4 regions of the Nonomuraea angiospora genome follow, and region 4 is predicted to be linked to each of the others. Evidence: riboswitches for the same ligand, from Rfam matches in the RefSeq annotation. Region 4 holds a riboswitch; each other region holds the start of a gene.
What was found. Region 4 has a riboswitch for S-adenosylmethionine ahead of H4W80_RS34065 (aminotransferase class V-fold PLP-dependent enzyme). Riboswitches for the same ligand answer to the same signal wherever they lie in the genome.
Positions count from the first base shown of each region.

Region 1: another riboswitch for S-adenosylmethionine. It lies ahead of H4W80_RS07375 (ABC transporter substrate-binding protein); the one in region 4 lies ahead of H4W80_RS34065 (aminotransferase class V-fold PLP-dependent enzyme).
Region 2: another riboswitch for S-adenosylmethionine. It lies ahead of H4W80_RS36800 (GNAT family N-acetyltransferase); the one in region 4 lies ahead of H4W80_RS34065 (aminotransferase class V-fold PLP-dependent enzyme).
Region 3: another riboswitch for S-adenosylmethionine. It lies ahead of thrC (threonine synthase); the one in region 4 lies ahead of H4W80_RS34065 (aminotransferase class V-fold PLP-dependent enzyme).

Region 1 covers NZ_JADBEK010000001.1:1,616,921-1,621,749, forward strand. The annotation lists gene H4W80_RS07365 (MFS transporter) at 1-451, opposite strand, end outside; gene H4W80_RS07370 (ArsR/SmtB family transcription factor) at 511-1,485, shown strand; SAM riboswitch class IV at 1,558-1,678, shown strand; gene H4W80_RS07375 (ABC transporter substrate-binding protein) at 1,733-2,848, shown strand; gene H4W80_RS07380 (ABC transporter ATP-binding protein) at 2,827-3,930, shown strand; gene H4W80_RS07385 (ABC transporter permease) at 3,927-4,784, shown strand; gene H4W80_RS07390 (ABC transporter permease) at 4,777-4,829, shown strand, end outside.
Region 2 covers NZ_JADBEK010000001.1:8,039,630-8,044,458, forward strand. The annotation lists gene H4W80_RS36785 (hypothetical protein) at 88-276, shown strand; gene H4W80_RS36790 (hypothetical protein) at 461-856, opposite strand; gene H4W80_RS36795 (DoxX family protein) at 984-1,559, opposite strand; gene H4W80_RS36800 (GNAT family N-acetyltransferase) at 2,356-2,985, opposite strand; SAM riboswitch class I at 2,993-3,091, opposite strand; gene H4W80_RS36805 (L,D-transpeptidase) at 3,330-4,511, opposite strand.
Region 3 covers NZ_JADBEK010000001.1:6,909,795-6,914,623, forward strand. The annotation lists gene H4W80_RS31210 (cold-shock protein) at 202-402, opposite strand; gene H4W80_RS31215 (MoaD/ThiS family protein) at 647-922, opposite strand; gene thrC (threonine synthase) at 947-2,179, opposite strand; SAM riboswitch class I at 2,193-2,334, opposite strand; gene H4W80_RS31225 (RNA polymerase sigma factor) at 2,414-2,968, opposite strand; gene H4W80_RS31230 (alpha,alpha-trehalose-phosphate synthase (UDP-forming)) at 3,000-4,430, shown strand; gene H4W80_RS31235 (hypothetical protein) at 4,437-4,829, opposite strand, start outside.
Region 4 covers NZ_JADBEK010000001.1:7,494,320-7,499,148, reverse strand. The annotation lists gene H4W80_RS34075 (NADH-quinone oxidoreductase subunit D) at 1-788, opposite strand, end outside; gene H4W80_RS34070 (DoxX family protein) at 911-1,570, shown strand; gene H4W80_RS34065 (aminotransferase class V-fold PLP-dependent enzyme) at 1,579-2,865, opposite strand; SAM riboswitch class IV at 2,911-3,026, opposite strand; gene H4W80_RS34060 (TerC family protein) at 3,139-3,876, shown strand; gene H4W80_RS34055 (cytochrome P450) at 3,886-4,829, shown strand, end outside.

The DNA of each region.
Region 1 (4,829 bases), 5.9 Mb from region 4:
GCGCGCTCGCGGAGGCCACGTTCAGGACCGACCGCCCCAGCACGAACGCGTCGCCGGGCAGCACGTCGGGCAGCATCGCCGCCCGCGCGGCGAAGAAGACCGGCGTGAACAGCCCCGTGACCAGCACCAGCGCCAGCATCGCCCAGACCGGCAGCCCCCCGAACGCCAGCAGCAGGCACGTCACCGCCCTGACCACCTCGCCGGTCACCATCAGCGCCCGCGGCGGCAGCCGGTCGGCCAGCGAGAGCAGCAGCAGCCCGCCCACGATGAACGGCAGCCAGCCCGCCATGTACGCCGCGGCCGACAGGCCGGCCGAGCCGGTCCGCGCGTAGACCAGCACGGACAGGGCCAGCATCTTGATCGAGTCCCCGCCGACCAGCAGCGCGAAGCTGCCGAACAGGACCCGGAACTCCTTGACGGCGAACACCTCGCCGAACGTCGCCCCTTGCACGTCCACGATGGTGCGGACCGGACCGGCGAGCTGGCGATTGTTTCGGATATAACCGAAAGGTGCCGGTAAGAATCGAGGTCACGCCACAGGACCTGGTGGCCACCAGGTTCGCGATCTCGCCGCTGATCGAGACCATGCACGCGCAGTGGGTGCTGGCGGGCCGGCTGGAGGCGGGCGTGCACGGCCGGTGGGCCGCGCGGTGGCGGGGCGCGTACCGGGAGCTCGAACGCGCCCACCCCGTGCTGCGGGCCGCGGCCGCGATCAGCGGCAACCGGCGCGGCACGAACGTCGCCTTCATCGCCCCGCCGCCGACGGCGGTGGACGTGCCGTTCGAGGCGGAGCTGGCCGCCATGCGCGCGACGCCGCTGGAGCAGGCGCACGCGGAGATCGCCAGGGCGCTGGCCGGGCGGCCGGCGGCGGGTGAGGCCGGGGAGCTGCTGGCGGGGCCGCGGGTGGTGGAGCGGTTCGCCGACGCGTACGAGGCGCTCTGGACGCGGATCCTCTCCCACGACTGGCCGCGCTTGCGCGCGATCCTGCAGCGCGACGTCGCCCATCGGGCGGGCCGGCTGGCGGCCTACGGCTGGGCGGCGGCGCTGGAGGACCTCAGCCCGCAGGTCCACTGGCGGCCCCGGGGGCAGATCGAGGTCGAGCTGACCACCCTCCACGGGCTGCGCCGGCTCGGCGGCAAGGGGCTGCTCTTCCTGCCGTCGGCGTTCACGACCGCCGTCGGGGCGTACCTGGAGGACGCCTGGCCGTACGCGATGATCTACCCCGCGCGGGGCGCCCTGGCCGCGCCCGCCGCGGCCGACGACGGCCTGTCGGCCCTGATCGGCCGCAGCCGCGCCCGCATCCTCGCCGAGCTGGCCGAGCCCGCCACCACCACCCAGCTCGCGGCCCTGCTGGGGCAGAGCGTGGGCACCACGGGCGGCCACGTGGCGGCGCTGCGCAGGACGCGCCTGATCGCGGGCACCCGCGTCGGCCGCGGCGTGCTGTACGCGCGCACCCCCCTCGGCGACGCTCTGGTCAACGGGTGATAAAAAAGACAAACACCACTAAATCCTCCCTCGACGCCATATCCAGGTAAATCCTACTGATACAGTCGCTTATGTCACGAGTCCAGTGCGAAGCCCCGGCTTGCTGGACGGCAACCCTCCCACCGCGGCGGGGTGCCCCGGGTGATGACACGGTCGTCGAGCTGAATGGTGCTCCTGGCGGCAAGCGCGGATGTCGAGTCGTGCTGCCACGCGCCCTTGGCCGGCTGCTCGAAAAGGGAAGGTAAAGATGAAGGGCGGATTCACTCGCCTCGCGGGACTGGGCATGGTGGTCGCGCTGGCGGTCACGGCCTGCGGCGGCGTCGACACGGCCGGATCCACTGGCGGTTCCACGGGCGGTTCGCCGGGCACGGGCGCGGCCAGGCAGGAGCTCACGGTGACCGCGTTCGCGGGCGCGTGGGGAGAGCTGTTCAAGAAGTCGTTCGTGGAGCCGTTCGAACGCGACACCGGCGCCAAGGTGAACCTCGTCTACGGCGCGAACGCCGAATGGCTCACCAAGCTGCGCGCGGCCGGCGGCAAGAACCCGCCGTTCGACGTCATCGCGTTCACGCCGGACGCGTCGCTGCCCGCGGCCTCCGCCGGGCTGCTCCAGCCGCTGGCCACCGACCGGCTGGCGCACTTCAAGGAGCTGGACCCGGTGCTCGCCGGCAAGTCCGCGTACGACGGCAAGCAGTACGGCGTGCCGCTGACCACCGGCTCCACCGGCCTCCTCTACCGCACCGACAAGATCAAGACGCCGCCCGCGGACTGGGCGGACCTCTTCGACAAGCAGTACTGCGGCCACATCGCCCTCCCGCCGCTCACCTACAACCCCGGCCTGGAGTTCTTCTCCGCCCTGGTCACCTCCCAGGGCGGCACGCTGTCCGACCCGGCCGCCGTGGACAAGGCGTTCGACAAGCTCGCCACGCTGAAGGGCTGCGTGTCCTCCTTCCCCGCCAACGCGGGCAACGCCGCCACCGTCATCGAGAACGGCGACGCCTGGATCATGCCCTTCTGGGACGGCCGCGCCTTCGCCATGGCCCAGGCCGGCTCCCCGATCGGCTTCACCTACCCCAAGTCCGGCCCCGTCGGCGCGCTGACCTCGTACTTCGTCGCCGCGGGCACCCAGAAGAGCGACCTGGCGAACAAGTTCCTCGACCACCTGACGGCCGCGCAGAACCAGAAGCCGTTCGCCGAGGGCACCTGGTACGCCGCGGGCAACGACTCGATCTCCTACAGCGAGCCGTTCGAGCAGAAGGTGAAGCACGGTCCCGACGTCTTCAAGAAGTTCATCTGGGTGGACTACGCGGTCGCCACCCCCAAGCTGAACGAATGGCAGCAGCGGTGGAACCAGATCTTCGGCTGACCCCGGAAGAAGGCGGCGGGCACGTCGAGATCGAGGGGCTCGCCGCCGGGTACGACGGCGCGCGCGTCCTCGACCTGGACCGGCTGTCGATCCGCAAGGGCGAGTTCCTGTCGATCCTCGGGCCCAGCGGCTGCGGCAAGACGACGCTGCTCAACTGCGTCGCCGGCTTCGTCCAGCCCACGGCCGGGCGGATCGTGATCGACGGCTCCGACGTGACCGCGCGGCCCCCGTACCGGCGGGGCCTGGGCATGGTGTTCCAGAACTACGCGCTCTTCCCGCACATGACCGTGGCCGCCAACGTGGCGTACGGGCTGCGCGTGCGCCGGCTCGACCGGCGGGAGCGGGACGAGCGGGTGCGGGAGGCGCTGAGCCTGGTCGGCCTGGAGGAGTACGCCGGGCGGCGGCCCCGCCAGCTGTCCGGCGGGCAGCAGCAGCGGGTCGCCCTGGCCCGCGCGCTGGCCATCCGGCCCGCCGTGCTGCTGCTGGACGAGCCGCTGTCCAACCTGGACGCCAAGCTGCGCAGGGAGATGCGGGTGGAGCTGCGCGCCATCCAGCGGCGCATCGGCACCACCATGGTCTTCGTCACGCACGACCAGGAGGAGGCGCTCGCGCTGTCCGACCGGGTGGCCGTCATGAACGGCGGCCGGGTCGAGCAGCTCGGCACCCCCGACGAGGTCTACCGGCGGCCGGCGACCCGGTTCGTCGCGCAGTTCATCGGCGCGGCCAACGTCCTGGAGGGCACGGTGACCGCCTCGGGCGCGCTCGACTCCGGCGGGATCGTCGTCGAGTGCGGCCTCCCCTCGCCGCGGCCGGGCGCGCGCGCCGTCGTCGCCGTCCGCCCCGAACGCATCCGCCTCACCACACCGGGCCCCGGGGCCACTGGGGTGGCCGGGACGGTCGGGTATCGGGCCTTCGCCGGGGACGCCTGGCACGTCGAGGTGCGGCTGGCCGACGGGCGCACCCTGAGCGTGCAGGTCGCCGACACCGGCGCGGGCGCCGAGGACCCGCCCGGCGCGGGCACGTCCGTGCTCGCGCACTGGGATCCGGCCGACGTCATCCTCCTGGAAACGGAGGCGCCATGACCCGCCGCCGGGCGGGCCTGCCGTACGCGCTGCCGCTCGTCGCCTTCCTGGCCGCCCTGTTCCTGGTCCCCCTCGTCCGGCTGCTGCGGCTCAGCTTCAGCCCCGTCGACGCCTTCAACGCGGCGCTGCCCGGATTCACCTTCGAGCAGTACGCCCGGGTGTTCACCGAGCCGTACTTCTACGGCTCCCTGCTCCGGACGCTGGCCACCGCGCTCCTGGTGGCGGTGCTGTGCGTGGCGCTGGCGTACCCGGCCGCCTACCTCCTGGCCCGCCGGCGCCCCGGCGTGCTGCGGACCCTGCTGTTCGTCATCGTGATCTCGCCGCTGCTGACCAGCGTGGTGGTCCGCACCTACGGGTGGGTCGTGCTGCTGTCCGGCAACGGGCTCGTCAACCGGGCGCTCGTCGGCTCCGGGCTGCGTGACCAGCCCGCCCAGCTGCTCACCAGCTACCCGGCCGTCGTGGTCGCGGTGACGCACGTGCTGCTGCCGTTCGCGATCATCCCGCTCACGACGGCGCTCGGCGGGCTGGACCGCAACCTGCACCGGGCCTCGCAGACGCTCGGGGCCGGGCCGATCAGGACGTTCCTGCGGGTCACGGTCCCGCTCAGCCTGCCCGGCGCGGTCACCGGCGCCCTCATCGTCTTCGCGCTGGCCATGGGCATCTACATCACGCCGCTGCTGGTCGGCGGGGTGACCCAGCCGCTGACCGGCATCCGGGTCTACGACCAGGTGACGACGGTGTTCGACTACCCGGTGGCGGCGGCGCTGAGCTTCGCGCTGCTCGCGCTGACCGTCGTGTCCACGGGGCTGCTGGCGGGCGTGTTCCGGATCTGGGAGAGGCGCCTTCATGGGTGAGCGGGGCTACGACAGGATCGTGCGGCTGGTGGCCGCGGCCCTGGC
Region 2 (4,829 bases), 550 kb from region 4:
GGGTTCGTTCCTCACCTTGGCTCACCGCGTATCGGGGTTGATCATGGCGCTTGACCGGTGGACTGGCGGATTGCAGGGTGACGAACTATGGGCAGGAGACGCTACGTCGCCAGAGGCGTTCCCGGCGGCTATCGGATCTGGGACAACAAGGCGCGCCGCTGGTGGGGCGACCTCTACGAGTCGTGCCCTGACGACCTGCTCGACGAGCTGAACGGCGCGCGTGAACACGACAGAATCACGGCACTGCTCAAGCGTTATAGAGCTATGCGGCGGTAGGCGGCGCTCCCGCGAACACCAGACCAAGCCCACAATCCGGCTCTCATGGGACGTGAAGTCTCTCGGTGAGTTGTAGCCATCGGTCGTGAACCGCGGCGAACGCGTACGAATGCCAGTGGAGATCGTTCAGGCGCCTATGCGTCAGAAGGTGCGTGCCCGTTGCGACACCGACAGCGACGCCACCTCACTGCGGACGGGAGCGCAGGCGCCGGCTCACCACGACGATTAGCACTGTCTGGAGTACGAGCATCACCAATGCGAGCAGTCCCGAAGCGGCGGACATCTCCTCCTCCGAAAGGCCACCACAGTCAGTTATGTTGCCGCCCTCGTAAAGCACGACGCAGTCGCGCCCCAGGATGGCGGAAGTAACGAACCAGTTGGCCAGCAGAAGGGGAACCGCACCTAGAACAAGGGCTGGGGTGATGCGCCGGCCCTTGCCACCTGCCGGGTCCATCTTCTTCAGCACAGGTTCGGGACACCTGTCCTTATCCGAATCAGAACTCACGCCGAACACGTAAGCATAGGCAGCGATCGGGTGCCAGATCCGTGCCAGAACAGGCGGAGAGTCGCGGTCACTCACGGGCATTGGCGATCTGCCCCGATCCCGCCCGGAGCGACGGGCCGAGGACGCGCGGCGCAGGGCCGAGGCGCCGGCCGTGCAGTGCCGCGATCCGCGCCCGGCGCCCACTGCCTACCAGCGCAGGTGATCAAAACTGGGCGTTGGTCATCGTGTACCACGTCGGAGCGCATGCCAGCAGGGCCAGTGCGACCAGGACCGCGAACGACTTGAGTACGCGTGAGGTGGTGATGATCGCGGGTGCGATGGGCCTCAGCTTCCAGCGTCCGACCGCGATGAACGCCGCGACGCCTCCCAGCAAGAGATTCGCGGGCACCAATTCGTATTCGCCGCGCATGACATGAAAGCCGGCCGCGAGGATCATCGTCAGCGTCAGGCCAGCGGCGGCGAGCGGCGTGAGCTTCGGCTTGACTCCCGTCATTGCCGGCAGGATCAGGCCGACGCCGCCGAGTACCTCAAGGACCCCGATGAAGACGATCAGGGACTGTGGCACCGCGGCGTACCAAGCCACGGCCCGGGGCGCTGCCGCATACAGAGCTTCGTCGTACAACAGCACTTTGCCGAAACCGCTGCCGGCGAAGAAGAAGCCCCACAACGCTTGAAGTGACCAAAGTGCGCCGTTGAGCGTGAACCTCATTCCGCGCCTTTCGGGCTGCTGGTCGATGTCGTTGACGCCGAGAAGGTTCTCGCTGACGTGCTGGTTCATGTCCTGTCACTGCCTTTCTCGCCGGGTTGGCCGGGGAACTCACCGGCTTTGTTCGTTCCTTCGTCAGCACGTGGTGATCGCTACGTGGTGACAGCGCTCATCCGACCACCGCAGCGAGGTGGCGCGCACTGTCCGTGGGACAGGGTGGGACACGCGAGGCGCGGTCTACCTGCGAAAACAAGAGTTTTTACCGCGACTGCGGACTGGGACGGTTCCCGCAGTGCGGGTGCCCGTGAGGCTTGGGATCGCCGCGATGGTCGCGTCCGCGGCCGCTCGCGTGGCATAGGGAACGACGCTCGTCCACACGTCCGCCGTGAAGCTGTGGCGAGCGTGACGGCGTGATGGCCAGTGCCGGGGCCATCGGGGGTCCACCGACCTGCCGCCGTGGCAAACCGTGTACTGGTATTTCCAGCAGTGGGAACAGGCCGGCGTCACCGAAGCGCCGCCGATCGAGTTGCGTACCAAGGCCCCGCCCTGCTGTCGGCGTACCTCACCACCCTGATCCGGGACGTCTTCTCGCCGGGCTCCTGGTGGACTGGGTCCGTGACACCCTGCGCACCACCCTGGAGATCGTGCGCGAGCCCACCGGCCAGTGCTGATTCAGGGTGATCTCCGGCCGTTGGGTGGTGGAGCGGACCTTGGCCAGGCATCGCCGGCAATACCGCCCGGCAGGGTTGCAGTTCCGGTGGCGGGCCTTGAGAACGCTGCTGGAGGAGAGGCCCTCTTCGAGCAGCGGTGTCCAGGTGCTCAGGGGCGCCTCACCACCTGATCGCCACCATCACCCGGCAGAAGCTTCTCAGAGAGCCGGCGAACGGGAGGTCGCGGCGGTGAGACGGGCTTGCAGTACCGGCTTGACGGTAGGCCAGTCTTCGGCGACCACTGCGAACATGGCCGAGTCGCGGACCTTGCCCTCCTCGCCGCGCGCCCACGACATGGACCAGGCGCGCAGCACGCCCTCAAAGGGGATGCCGAGCCGCTCCAAGGCCCGGCGGCAGCGATGGTTGCGGGCGTCGGTCTTCAGATCGACGCGGGCAACGCCGAGCACGTCGAACGCGTACGAAAGCAGCAACAGCTTCGCCTCGGCATTGATCCCCGTGCCCTGCGCCGAGGCGGCCAGCCAGGTGAAGCCGATCTCGATCGCCCGCAGGCCGGCCCGATCCGGCCACTTGCGAGGATCCCACAGCCCGGTGCATCCCACCGCCTTGCCGTCGCTGAGTCGAACCTGCGCAAATGGGGTGAGCCCGTCGCGGGCGAGTTGTGCCGCCAGGTAGTCCAGCATCTGGTGAGCGCGAGGCACCAGCGTGAAGTCGTAGGACGACCGATCCTCCTCGGCCGCCTCCGCGAGATCCGGCGCATGCCGCATCGCCAGCGGCTCCAACCGCACGAGATCGCCCGCGAGGACAGGAACATCAAGCCGCACGCTCATCAGCTCTCCCTCATCGTTCCTGGCATTGGCACCTTTCCCGCGGATTCCCGCCGGGAGGTTGCCGGACCGTCACAGGGCCAGGTCCCTCAGATCCTCTGGATGAACTACTGAGTCGTGATCATGCCTGCACAGGCGGACACCGTCAATTCGCCGCAAGGGCGCCCATTCCGTGGATCGCGTCTTGAACTGGGCAGATGGGCTCTCCCTGGAAGAGCCGGGAGTGCAAGAACAACTGGACACATCCGGCACGGTCCGACTCTGAGACTCATAGCGGCCCGGGCATCGGAAGTGCTCACCACCAGCGGCAACCAACCTGCCCAATCCAACCGACGCGGTTTCTCCCATCAGGCGTTGATCGACTTGCCGAGGGCGCTGCCCGCCACCCAGTCGTCCCACGATTTCGCCCACGGCGTCGGCCCGTTGCCGAACTGGAGCTTCCGCGACGTCCCCGTGACCTCGATGATGTCCCCCCGCTGCGTGAAGTTGTAGAACCAGCGGGCGTTGGCCATGCTGGCGTTCACGCAGCCATGGCTGACGTTGCGGTTGCCCTGCGCGCCGGTCGACCAGGGCGCGGCGTGGAAGAACATGCCGCTGTAGGTCATCCTGACATTCCACTTGGTGCGGGCGTAGTACTCGCCGGGCCTGCCGATGGTGGCCGAGTCCATGAGGATGTCCGCGGCCTTCTCCTGGGCGATCATGACGCCGGACCAGCTGTCGTCCCCCGGCTTGCCCAGGCTGACCGGGATGGTCTTGACGACCTCGCCGTTCTCCCGCACGACCGCCCGATGGGTGGCATTGCGGATCTTGGTGATGTGCTCGTCACCGACGGTGAACGTCAGGCTGCGGTCCCTCGTGCCCCACAGGTCCCGCCCCGCCCGCACCCCGGCCAGGTGGGCGACCACCGTGACCTTCTCGCCGACCGGCCAGTACTCGCGCGGCCTGAACTGGACCTCGCGGTCGCTCACCCAGCTCCACGCGCCCTCGACCGGCTTGGACATCCGTACCTCCAGCGACCTCTCGACCGCGGCCCGGTCGCTCCTGGCGGTCACGGGGCGCGACAGCAGGAGCTGGACGGGCATGCCGACGCCGACCTTCTCGCCGTCCAGCGGGGACATGCCGCTCTCCAGCACCCGCTTCGGCTTGAGCGTGGTGAACGTGGCCCGCGCGGTGACAGGCTTGCCGTCCGTGCCGGTGGCCTGCGCGCTCACTGTGTACGCCGTCGAGGGCCGCAACGGCCACGTGGGGCGCCACGTCCCGTCCGCGCCCAAGGTGCCGCGTACCTCATGGCCCTTGGCGTCGGCGACGGTCAGCTTGGTGATCTTGCCGTCGGTGGCCTTGACGCTGACCCCGGCGTCCGGGGCCACCTTCTTCGCGCCGTTCGCCGGGGTGATCGAAAGCTTGGCCGCCGAGGCCCGCTCTCGTGGGCCGGCGGGCGGTGCTGGGTTCGAGCCACCCGAGGTGCAGCTTGCGGTCAGCAGCAGCGCAGCCGTGAACGTGCTGACGAGCATGGTCCGGCGGTTCCGCATCGTCGATGCCTCCACTCCCCGACAAATAGGCATCTTTCAGACAAGACGGCCTATTGATGATACGGAGAGCTATATGCCCATAACGGTCAGTAACAATACAAGGGTGCCTTGATCGATGCAGCAGGTTGCGAGGCAGGCGTGTCCGGAGGGCGTCTGCGAGATCGAGGAGTGGGACTTCGGGACGTGGCGCGCGCCCACCGCTGTTCACCGACGATGGTGCTTGCTTCTCCGTTGTGTGGGCGGTGGCTCTGAGCGCGGTGACCCCGTCCTGCTGGATGACATCGCTCGGGCCATGACCTGCCTGGTCCCGGGGGACAT
Region 3 (4,829 bases), 580 kb from region 4:
TACGGCGGAGCCGTCCGTCCCGGCTGCAGGACCCCGCTACCTGCGACGAACCGCGTCCAGGCCACCGCAGATGGCGGGATCCGTACTCACGGCGAGCCGCCTCGCGCGGCTCGCCGTGACCGAGTCGACGAAAGAAAGGTGGTGGGTTCGCACGGACTGCGTTGCCGGGCGATCCCGCCGGTGCGTACCAGGGGGCGTATCTCAGACGGCGCGGACGGCTTCCGCCTGAGGTCCCTTCTGGCCCTGCGTGATCTCGAACTCGACGCGCTGACCTTGTTCGAGAGATCGGTACCCGTCCATCATGATCGCTGAGTAATGGACGAATACATCCTTACCACCGTCTACCGCGATGAAGCCGTAGCCCTTGTCCGCGTTGAACCACTTGACGGTGCCCTGCGCCACTTCCGACTCCTCTTACTGGGCTTTCAGATCTCGCCCATTCCTCCGCGAGACCCGTAATCGCCGGACTTAAGGGAAAATCAGCCAGACGATCGCCCTCGACCATACCTGTGGCACGGGGTTTGGCAACAGAGTCAATCCGCAAACAACGCATTTCTTCACAACGAGGCGCTTCTACGTTTCATTTGCCCTGGAAATGGAGAAGGCGCCCACTAGGGGCGCCTTCCACACGTGTGATCTATAGCACTCAGCCGCCGGCGACCGCCGGGATGATGGAGATCTGAGTGCCCTCAGGTGCTGGAGTGTCGAGCCCGTCGGCGAAACGGACATCCTCTTCCCCAACGTAAACGTTGACAAAACGGCGAATCTTGCCCGATTCATCCAGAATTCTCGCGCCGATGCCCGGGTAGTCGGAGTCAAGCTTGGCGAGGACGTCACGAAGAGTCGCGCCTTCGCCACTGACTTCGGCGTTGCCCCCGGTGTAGGTGCGCAGAATGGTGGGAATCCGCACCGAAACGCTCATGGTTTAACTCGCCTTTCCTGGTTGTCAGACAGTCGCGCGGAACGCGTCGAGGGAGGGCCGGATCACGGCCGTGGGCTGGGCGTCGTCGCTGATCGCGTCGAGTGTCTTGAGCCCGTCGCCGGTGTTGAGGACCACGGTCTCGGCCTCGGGGTCGAGCCGCCCGCTCTCGGCGAGCTTCTTCAGCACGCCCACGGTCACCCCGCCCGCGGTCTCGGCGAAGACGCCCTCCGTCGAGGCCAGAAGCTTGATCGCGGCCACGATCTCGGCGTCCGTGACGTCCTCGACGGCCCCGCCGGTGCGCCGGGCGATGTCGAGCACGTAAGGCCCGTCGGCGGGGTTGCCGATGGCCAGCGACTTGGCGATGGTGTCGGGCTTGACCGGCTGCACGACGTCGTGCCCCGCCTTGTACGCGGTGGAGACCGGCGAGCACCCGGCCGCCTGCGCCCCGAAGATCTTGTACGGGGTGTCCTCGACCAGCCCCAGCTGCACCAGCTCGCGGAAGCCCTTGTCGATCTTGGTGAGCTGCGAGCCGGAGGCGATGGGGATGACGATCTGCTCGGGCAACCGCCACCCGAGCTGCTCGGCGATCTCGTACGCGAGCGTCTTGGAGCCCTCGGCGTAGTAGGGCCGCAGGTTGACGTTGACGAACCCCCACTTGTCGCCCAGCGGGTCGCCGATCAGCTCGGAGCAGAACCGGTTGACCTCGTCATAGGTGCCGTCGATCCCGATCAGCTTGCCCCCGAACACGCGAGCCATGGCGATCTTGGCCGCTTCGAGGTTGGCCGGGATGAACACGCACGCCTCGAGCCCGGCGCGCGCCGCCGCCGCGGTGACCGCGCCCGCGAGGTTGCCCGTGGAGGAGCAGGAAAGGGTGTGGAAGCCGAAGTTACGCGCCGCCTCGACGGCGATGGCGACGACCCGGTCCTTGAAGGAATGGGTGGGGTTGCCCGAGTCGTCCTTGACGTACAGGTTCTTGAGACCGAGTGCGCGTCCGAGGTTTCCGGCCTTGACCAGTTTGGTCCAACCGGGGTTCATATTGGGCTTACTGGCGACGTCAACCGGCACCGGGAGCAGCGACCGGTAACGCCAGATGTTGGCGGGACCCGACTCGATGTCGGCGCGGGTCACCGTACCGAAGGAATAGGCCGCTTCGAGCGGCCCGAAACACTCCAGACACGCGAAGCTCGGACCGAGGGGGTAACGCGTGCCGCACTCACGGCAGGACAGACCGACAGCAGGACCAAAGTCGAGCGACATGAAGCGAGGCCTTCCCTCATCTTCGCCCGCGGCCACCTTGACCGCAGACCGGAATTGGCACCTTGTCCCGGTCGGCCTCGCCAGGTCGCGAGCCTCAAGCCGGGAGGGTTGCCGGGGCTTCGCAGGGCCGGTCCCTCCACCCCTCTGGATGAGCAATATTCAGTTGTTGAAAAGGACTCTACCCGCCCATGGGGCCGCAATGGCCACCCGTCTCAAGATGCGAGACGTGGCGTCTCAGCGATAATCATCACCCAGCACTCCCTGCACGTATTTGCGGGCCTGGTGAATGCGCGACTTGGCGGTGCCCAGGGGGATGCCGAGCTGCTCGGCCACCTCGTTGTAGTCGAGCTGGACGATGTCGCGCAGCACCAGCGCCTGCGCCAGGTCGGGCTTGTCGGCCTCCAGCGCCTCCATCGCGTCGAGCAGGTCGAGCCGCGAGCCCGCGATCACGCTCACCCGCGCCACGTCGGGCTTCTGCGTGGGCAGCTCGTCCGAGCTCTGCTCGGCCGCGCGGCGTTTGAGCGACCTGTACGTGGTGCGCGCGCAGTTGGCCGTCACGATGTGCAGCCAGGTGCTGAACCGCGCCCGGCCCTCGAACCGGCCGATGTTGCGCGCCACGGCCAGCAACGTGTCCTGCGAGGCTTCCTCGGCATCCTGGTGATAGGGGAGGATCCGGGCGCAGTGCCGCATCACATCGGGCTCGATCCGCGCCAGGAGTTCGCCAAGTGCGCGATGATCTCCTCCGGCAGCCGAGCGGGCGAGTTCCTCGGTTAGCTCATCTAGCGCCATAGCTGGGATCCTATGGGCGAAGGGAGCGTAGATGAACAGCGTCCTGGTGGCCTCCAACAGAGGACCCGTTTCCTTTACCGTCTCGGACGACGGTGAGCTGACCATGAAACGCGGTGGCGGCGGCCTGGTCTCGGCGCTGTCCGAGGTGGCCAGGAAGGACGGCGTGCTGTGGGTGTGCGCGGCGCTGTCCGACGGCGACCGCAGCGCCGTGCGCCTGGTGCCCGGCGGCCGGATCGACCACGCCGGCTACGACACGGGCCCGATGCGCATGCTCGACATCCCGCCCGCCACCTTCCACCGCGCCTACAACGCCGTGGCCAACTCCACCCTGTGGTTCGTCAACCACCTGCTCTACGACATTCCCAACTCCCCCAACTTCGGCACGAGGTTCGAGCGCGAGTGGGAGTCCTACCGCGACTACAACGGCGCGTTCGCGCTGGCGCTGGCCGAGGAGGCCGGCCACGGCGCCCGCGTCATGGTGCAGGACTACCACCTGACGCTGACCCCGGCGATGCTCCGCGCCGAGCGCCCGGACCTGCGCATCGCCCACTTCAGCCACACCCCGTGGGCGCCCCCCGAATACTTCTCGCTGCTGCCCGACGAGGTGGCCGGAGAGGTCCTGGAGGGCATCCTGGGCGCCGATCACGCCGGGTTCCTGGCCGACAGGTGGGCGCAGGCGTTCATGGACTGCTGCGAGGCGCTGCTGGGCGCGGAGGTCGACCGCGTGGGCCGCAGCGTCACCCACGAGGGCAGGACGACCCGCATCGGCGTGCACAGCCTGGGGGTGGACGGCGACGCGCTGTGGGAGCGCGCCGTCGAGCCCGACGTCGAGTCGCACATGACCGCGCTCAGGGAGCAGGTGGGCGAGCGCCGGCTGATCGTCCGCATCGACCGCACCGAGCTGTCGAAGAACATCGTGCGCGGCCTGGTGGCCTACCGCGAGTTCCTCGCCGCGCACCCGGAGTGGCACGGCAAGGTGGTGCACCTGGCGTTCGCCTACCCGAGCCGGCACGACCTGCCCGAATACCGCGAATACACCGCGTCGGTGCTGCGCTGCGCGCAGGAGATCGAGGACGAGTACGGCACCGAGGACTGGGACCCGCTGATCCTCAACGTCAACGACGACTATCCGCGTTCGCTGGCCGCGTACCGGATGGCCGACGTGCTGCTGGTCAACCCCATCCGCGACGGGATGAACCTGGTCGCCAAGGAGGGCCCGATCCTGTCCACGAGGTGCGCGCTCGTGCTCTCGCGCGAGGCGGGGGCGGCGGCCGAGCTGGGCCCGCACGCGCTCGTGGTGAATCCGTACGACATCAGCGGCACGGCCGCCGCGCTGCACGCCGCGCTCGTCATGCCGGAGGACGAGCGCCGCATGCGGCGCGACAAGCTGCACGCCGCGGCGACCGCCCTGCCGCCGCAGAAGTGGCTCGCGGCCCAGCTCGAGGCGCTGGCCGAGATCTGAGCGCGATCAGGTCCAGTCGGCGTGCTCGAGCGTGTCGGCCAGCCCCGGCGTGTTCCACTGGTCCACGATGAGGATCTTGCTCTGCGGCAGGTACCACTCGCGCTGCGTGAAGCGGAGCAGCACCTTCGTGGTCGAGCCCGAATACTTGACGCACTCCGACTTCCACGCGTTGTAGGCGGCCTTGTGCCCCGCGCCGACCTGGCGCAGGCCCCTGGTGACCTTCGGGCCGATGGCCTCGCCCCACTTCTGGTTGAACGGGCACGGCTGCACGTCGCTCGCCGTGTAGAAGGGCCTCTTGCCGGTGTACGGGCCGAACCCCTCGGCGCCGCGCTTGATGGACGAGGGGCCGAGGACGTAGAAGGCGTCGCATTCGGGCGTGCCCCAGCCCACGGGCTTGCC
Region 4 (4,829 bases):
GCCTGCCGCGTGACGACCTTCACGGGCAGCTCGGGGTAGGCGAGATACGGGTCGTCGCGGCGCAGGTCGAAGTCCACGCCGGAGGCCCTGGCGATGGGGCCGCTGACGCCGTACTGCGTGATCTGCTCGCGGGAGAGCACGCCGACGCCCTTGGTGCGGGCGATGAAGATCTCGTTGTGCAGGATGAGGTTCTCGATGTCGGGCACGCGGCGGCGGGTCTCCGCGACGGCCTCCGACACCCGGTCGAGCCAGCCGAGCGGCAGGTCCTCCTTGAGGCCGCCGACCCGGTTGAACATGTAGTGCATGCGTCCGCCGGAGATCTCCTCCATGACCGCCTGGATGCGCTCGCGCTCGTTGAACGAGTAGAACAGCGGCGTGATCGCGCCGAGCTCCAGGGGATAGGAGCCGAGGAACATCAGGTGGTTGAGCACCCGGTTGAGCTCGGCCAGCAGCGTGCGCGCCCACACGGCCCGGACCGGGGGCTCCATGCCGAGCAGGCGTTCGGCGGCCAGCACCACGCCCAGCTCGTTCGCGAACCCCGACAGCCAGTCGTGCCTGTTGGCCAGCATGATGATCTGACGGTAGTCGCGGACCTCGAACAGCTTCTCCGCGCCCCTGTGCATGTAGCCGATGATCGGCTCGGCGGCGGTGATGCGTTCGCCGTCGAGGGTCAGCCTGAGCCGGAGCACCCCGTGGGTCGACGGGTGCTGCGGGCCGATGTTGAGGATCATGTCCTCGGTGGCCAGCTCTTTCGCACCCGCGCCGATCCCGACCACACGTTCCGTCATATGGCAATGCTGCCACCGCCCCGGTTGATGATCCAGGGCGGGGGCGGGTCAAGGAATGGTACGCAAACGCATCCCTAACTCGGACACGGGGAGGAATACCAGGAACGGGGGGAGATAACACCATGAAGAGAGTTGTGTTTGATGTCGCGACGCTGATCGCACGGCTGGTGACCGGAGTGGTCCTCGTGGCGCACGGCTCGCAGAAGTGGCAGGGCGGCCTCGCGGCCACGGGGCAGGCGTTCAAGGGGATGGGGATCCCGATGCCGGAGCTCGCCGCCGCGTTCGCGACCGTCGTGGAGACCGCGGGCGGCATTTTCCTGATCCTGGGCCTGCTGGTGCGCCTCGTGGGGCTGCTGTTGCTGATCAACATGCTGGGCGCCATCACGTACGTGCACGCGGGGCACGGGGTGCTGTCCAGCGCCGGAGGCTGGGAGCTGCCCGGCGCGCTCGGGGCACTGGGCCTGCTGTTCCTGGCGCTGGGGGGTGGCCGGATCGGGATCGACGGGATCTTCGCCGCGATGTTCCGCCGGCGCTCGGCACGCCGGGCCGCCGAGGAGGAGCACGCCGCGCAGCCACAGCGTCCTGAGCCGTCGAACGTCACGACCAGGCCCGCCGGCCCCGCGACGCCCGCGACGTCCGCCGAGGCGCCTCGGGTGCCCAGGCAGCCGACCGAGCACCGGGCCGGCGGGGTCAACGACGACGACATGAGGGACATCGACGCCCTGGTCTCCGACGAGCCGCCGCCGCACCGCAAGCCGCCGAACCGCTCCGACGCCGTCTAGCGGCTCACTCAGCGGTTGACGAGGTCGCGCACGGCCTCGACCAGCCGGTCCACGTGCTCCTGCGTGGAGCCGATGCCGATGGAGGCCCGCACCGCGGAAGCGGTGCCGTCCTCACATCCGCCGTCGGTCTCACCCAACAGGTGCCGGACGAACGGGTGCGCGCAGAACTTGCCGTCACGCACCCCGATGCCGTACTCGCTGGACAGCACCTCGGCCACCTCGCGGGCCGAGTAGCCGTCCACGGTGAACGACACGATGCCGACGCGCGGGTGGTCGTCCCCCCACAGCGACAGCTCCCGTACGCCCTCGATCGAGGCCAGCCCCGACCGCAGCCGCGCGATCAGCCGCTCCTCCTCACGCACCAGCGCGGTCCAGCCGGTGGCCGTGAGCGCGTCGCAGGCGGCGGCCAGGGCGATGGCGCCCAGCACGTTCGGGGTGCCCGCCTCGTGCCGCGGCTCGGGGTCGTCGTGCCACTCGGTGTCGTCGCCCACGGAGCGCACCGCGCCGCCGCCCTTGAGGTACGGCTCGCCCTCCGCGAGCCAGTCGCGCCGCCCGACCAGCGCCCCCGCGCCGAACGGCGCGTACAGCTTGTGCCCGGAGAAGGCCACGTAGTCCAGGTCGAGCGCGGTCAGGTTGAGCCGCCGGTGCGGTACGAGCTGGGCGGCGTCCACCAGGATGCGGGCGCCGTGCCGGTGGGCGACGTGGGCCAGGGCGGCGATGGGCCACAGCTCGCCGGTGACGTTGGAGGCGGCGGTGACCACGAGCAGCTTGGGGCCGTCGATGCCGGCCAGGGCCTCGTCGGCGGCGCGGACGGCCTCGCCGGGGAAGGCGGGCGGCGCCAGCCGTACGGACTTGGGCCAGGGCAGGAGGGAGGCGTGGTGCTCGGTGTCGAAGACGACGGTGGTGGTGCCGGCGGGCAGGCAGCGGGCCAGGAGGTTCGTGCCGTCGGTGGTGTTGCGGGTGAAGATCACGGCGTCGTCCGGGCGGGCCCCGACGAACGCCCGGACCGTGTGGCGGGCCTGCTCGTAGCGGGCGGTGGTGAGCTGCGAGGCGTAGCCCGCGCCCCGGTGGACGCTGGAGTAGGCCGGGAGCGCGGCGGTCACGGCGGCGCTGACCGGCTCGAGACAGGGGGCGCTGGCGGCGTAGTCGAGGTTGGCGTAGCCGACGAGCCTGCCACCCTTGACCGGCACCTCGAGATCGGCCCCGAGCACGGCGGGGATCGGCCTGCTCGGGGCGACCGGAACCGCCTCGGCGGCGCGAGCGGGAACGGAGCTGAAGATCGTCAACGTGGACACGGCACATCTCCCTCAGGGTCATCGGACCCCTGGAAGCAGCCACGGAGCCCGCGCTTGCCCGCCACGCCTCGTGACGGACCAGGTCTTCACCCGGGGCACCCCGCCGCGGACGCGAGGGTTGCCGGCCAGCTAGCCGGGGCTTGTCGCTGGCACTCATGACCTACGGCGGAGACTATAACCCAATCCCCTCCCTCGATCGCAAGTCGGTGAACTTATCCGGCACCTGGCTCGTTGCTACCGGAAATCCCGCTCATGTGTCATGGAGGTGCGTAAATGTTGGACTGGGTGACCGACCCACAGATATGGATCGGTTTCTTCACCCTCGTCGCCCTGGAGATCGTGCTGGGGATCGACAACATCATCTTCATCTCCATCCTGGCCGGGAAACTACCTCCCGAACAACGGGACAGAGCCCGGGTGCTGGGGCTGGGCGCGGCCCTGATCACCCGGCTGCTCCTGCTGCTCGCCCTGTCGTGGGTGGTGCAGCTCACCGAGCCGCTGTTCGCCGTCTTCGGTCACGAAATATCGGGACGCGACCTGATCCTGCTGCTCGGTGGCCTGTTCCTGCTGGGCAAGAGCGTCACCGAGATCGGCCACAGCATGGACGGCCCCGTGGGCAAGGACGGCAAGAAGGCCGCGGCGGCCTCCTTCGCCGCGGTGATCGTCCAGATCATGGTGCTGGACATCGTGTTCTCGCTCGACTCCGTCATCACCGCCGTCGGCATGGTCGACGAGCTCGGCGTGATGATCGCGGCGGTCGTGGTGGCGGTGCTGGTGATGCTCTTCGCCTCGGGCCCGATCAGCAGGTTCGTGGACCGGCACCCGAGCATCAAGATGCTGGCGCTGGCGTTCCTGGTGCTGATCGGTGTGGTGCTCATCGCCGAGGGCTTCGGCCAGCACATCCCCAAGGGCTACATCTACTTCGCGATGGCGTTCTCGCTCGTCGTGGAGCTGCTGAACATCCGGGCGCGGGGCAAGCGAACGGCGACACAGGAGGAACCCGCTCCTTAAGATGAAATAGTGCGATTTGACCCTTGGGATCCGGATTTCGTGGCTCACCCGTACCGGGTGTACGACGAGCTGAGGCGCGAGGCGCCGGTCAGCTACTTCGAGCCGACGAACCAGTGGCTGATCTCACGTCATTCAGACGTGAACGCCCTGCTCAGAGACCGCCGCCTGGGGCGGTCCTACCTTCACGTGGCCACCCACGAGGAGTTCGGCAGGCCGCCGGAGCCGGAGTTCCAGGACCCGTTCTGGCGGGTGATCAGGGCGGGCATGCTCGACGTGGAGCCGCCGGTGCACACCAGGCTGCGCCGGCTGGTCTCCAAGGCGTTCACGCCGCGCATGGTCGAGTCACTGCGTCCCCGGGTGCGCGCCATCGCCGCGGGCCTGGTGGACGCGTTCGTGGAGAAGGGCGGCGGCGACCTGCTCGCCGAGGTCGCCGAGCCGCTCCCGGTGACGGTGATCGCGGAGATGCTCGGCATCCCCCACGCCGACCGCCACCTGCTGCGCCCCTGGTCGGCGGAGATCTGCGGCATGTACGAGCTCAACCCGAGCCTTGAGGCCCAGCACACGGCGGTACGGGCGGCGTCGGAGTTCGCCGGCTACCTCAAGACCCTGGCCGCGCAGCGCCGCCGGGCCCCCGGCGACGACCTGATCAGCGCGCTCGCGCAGATCGACGAGCTGACCGAGGACGAGCTGGTAGGCACGTGCGTGCTGCTGCTCAACGCCGGCCACGAGGCCACCGTGAACGTGACGGGCAACGGCTGGTGGGCCCTGTTCCGCAATCCCTCCGAACTGGCACGGCTGCGCGAGGACCGTTCGCTGCTGCCCACGGCCGTCGAGGAGGTGATGCGCTGGGACACGCCGCTGCAGATGTTCGAGCGCTGGGTGCTGGAGGACATCGAGGTGCACGGGGTGGAGATCCCGCGCGGCTCGGAGGTGGCGCTGCTGTTCGGCTCGGC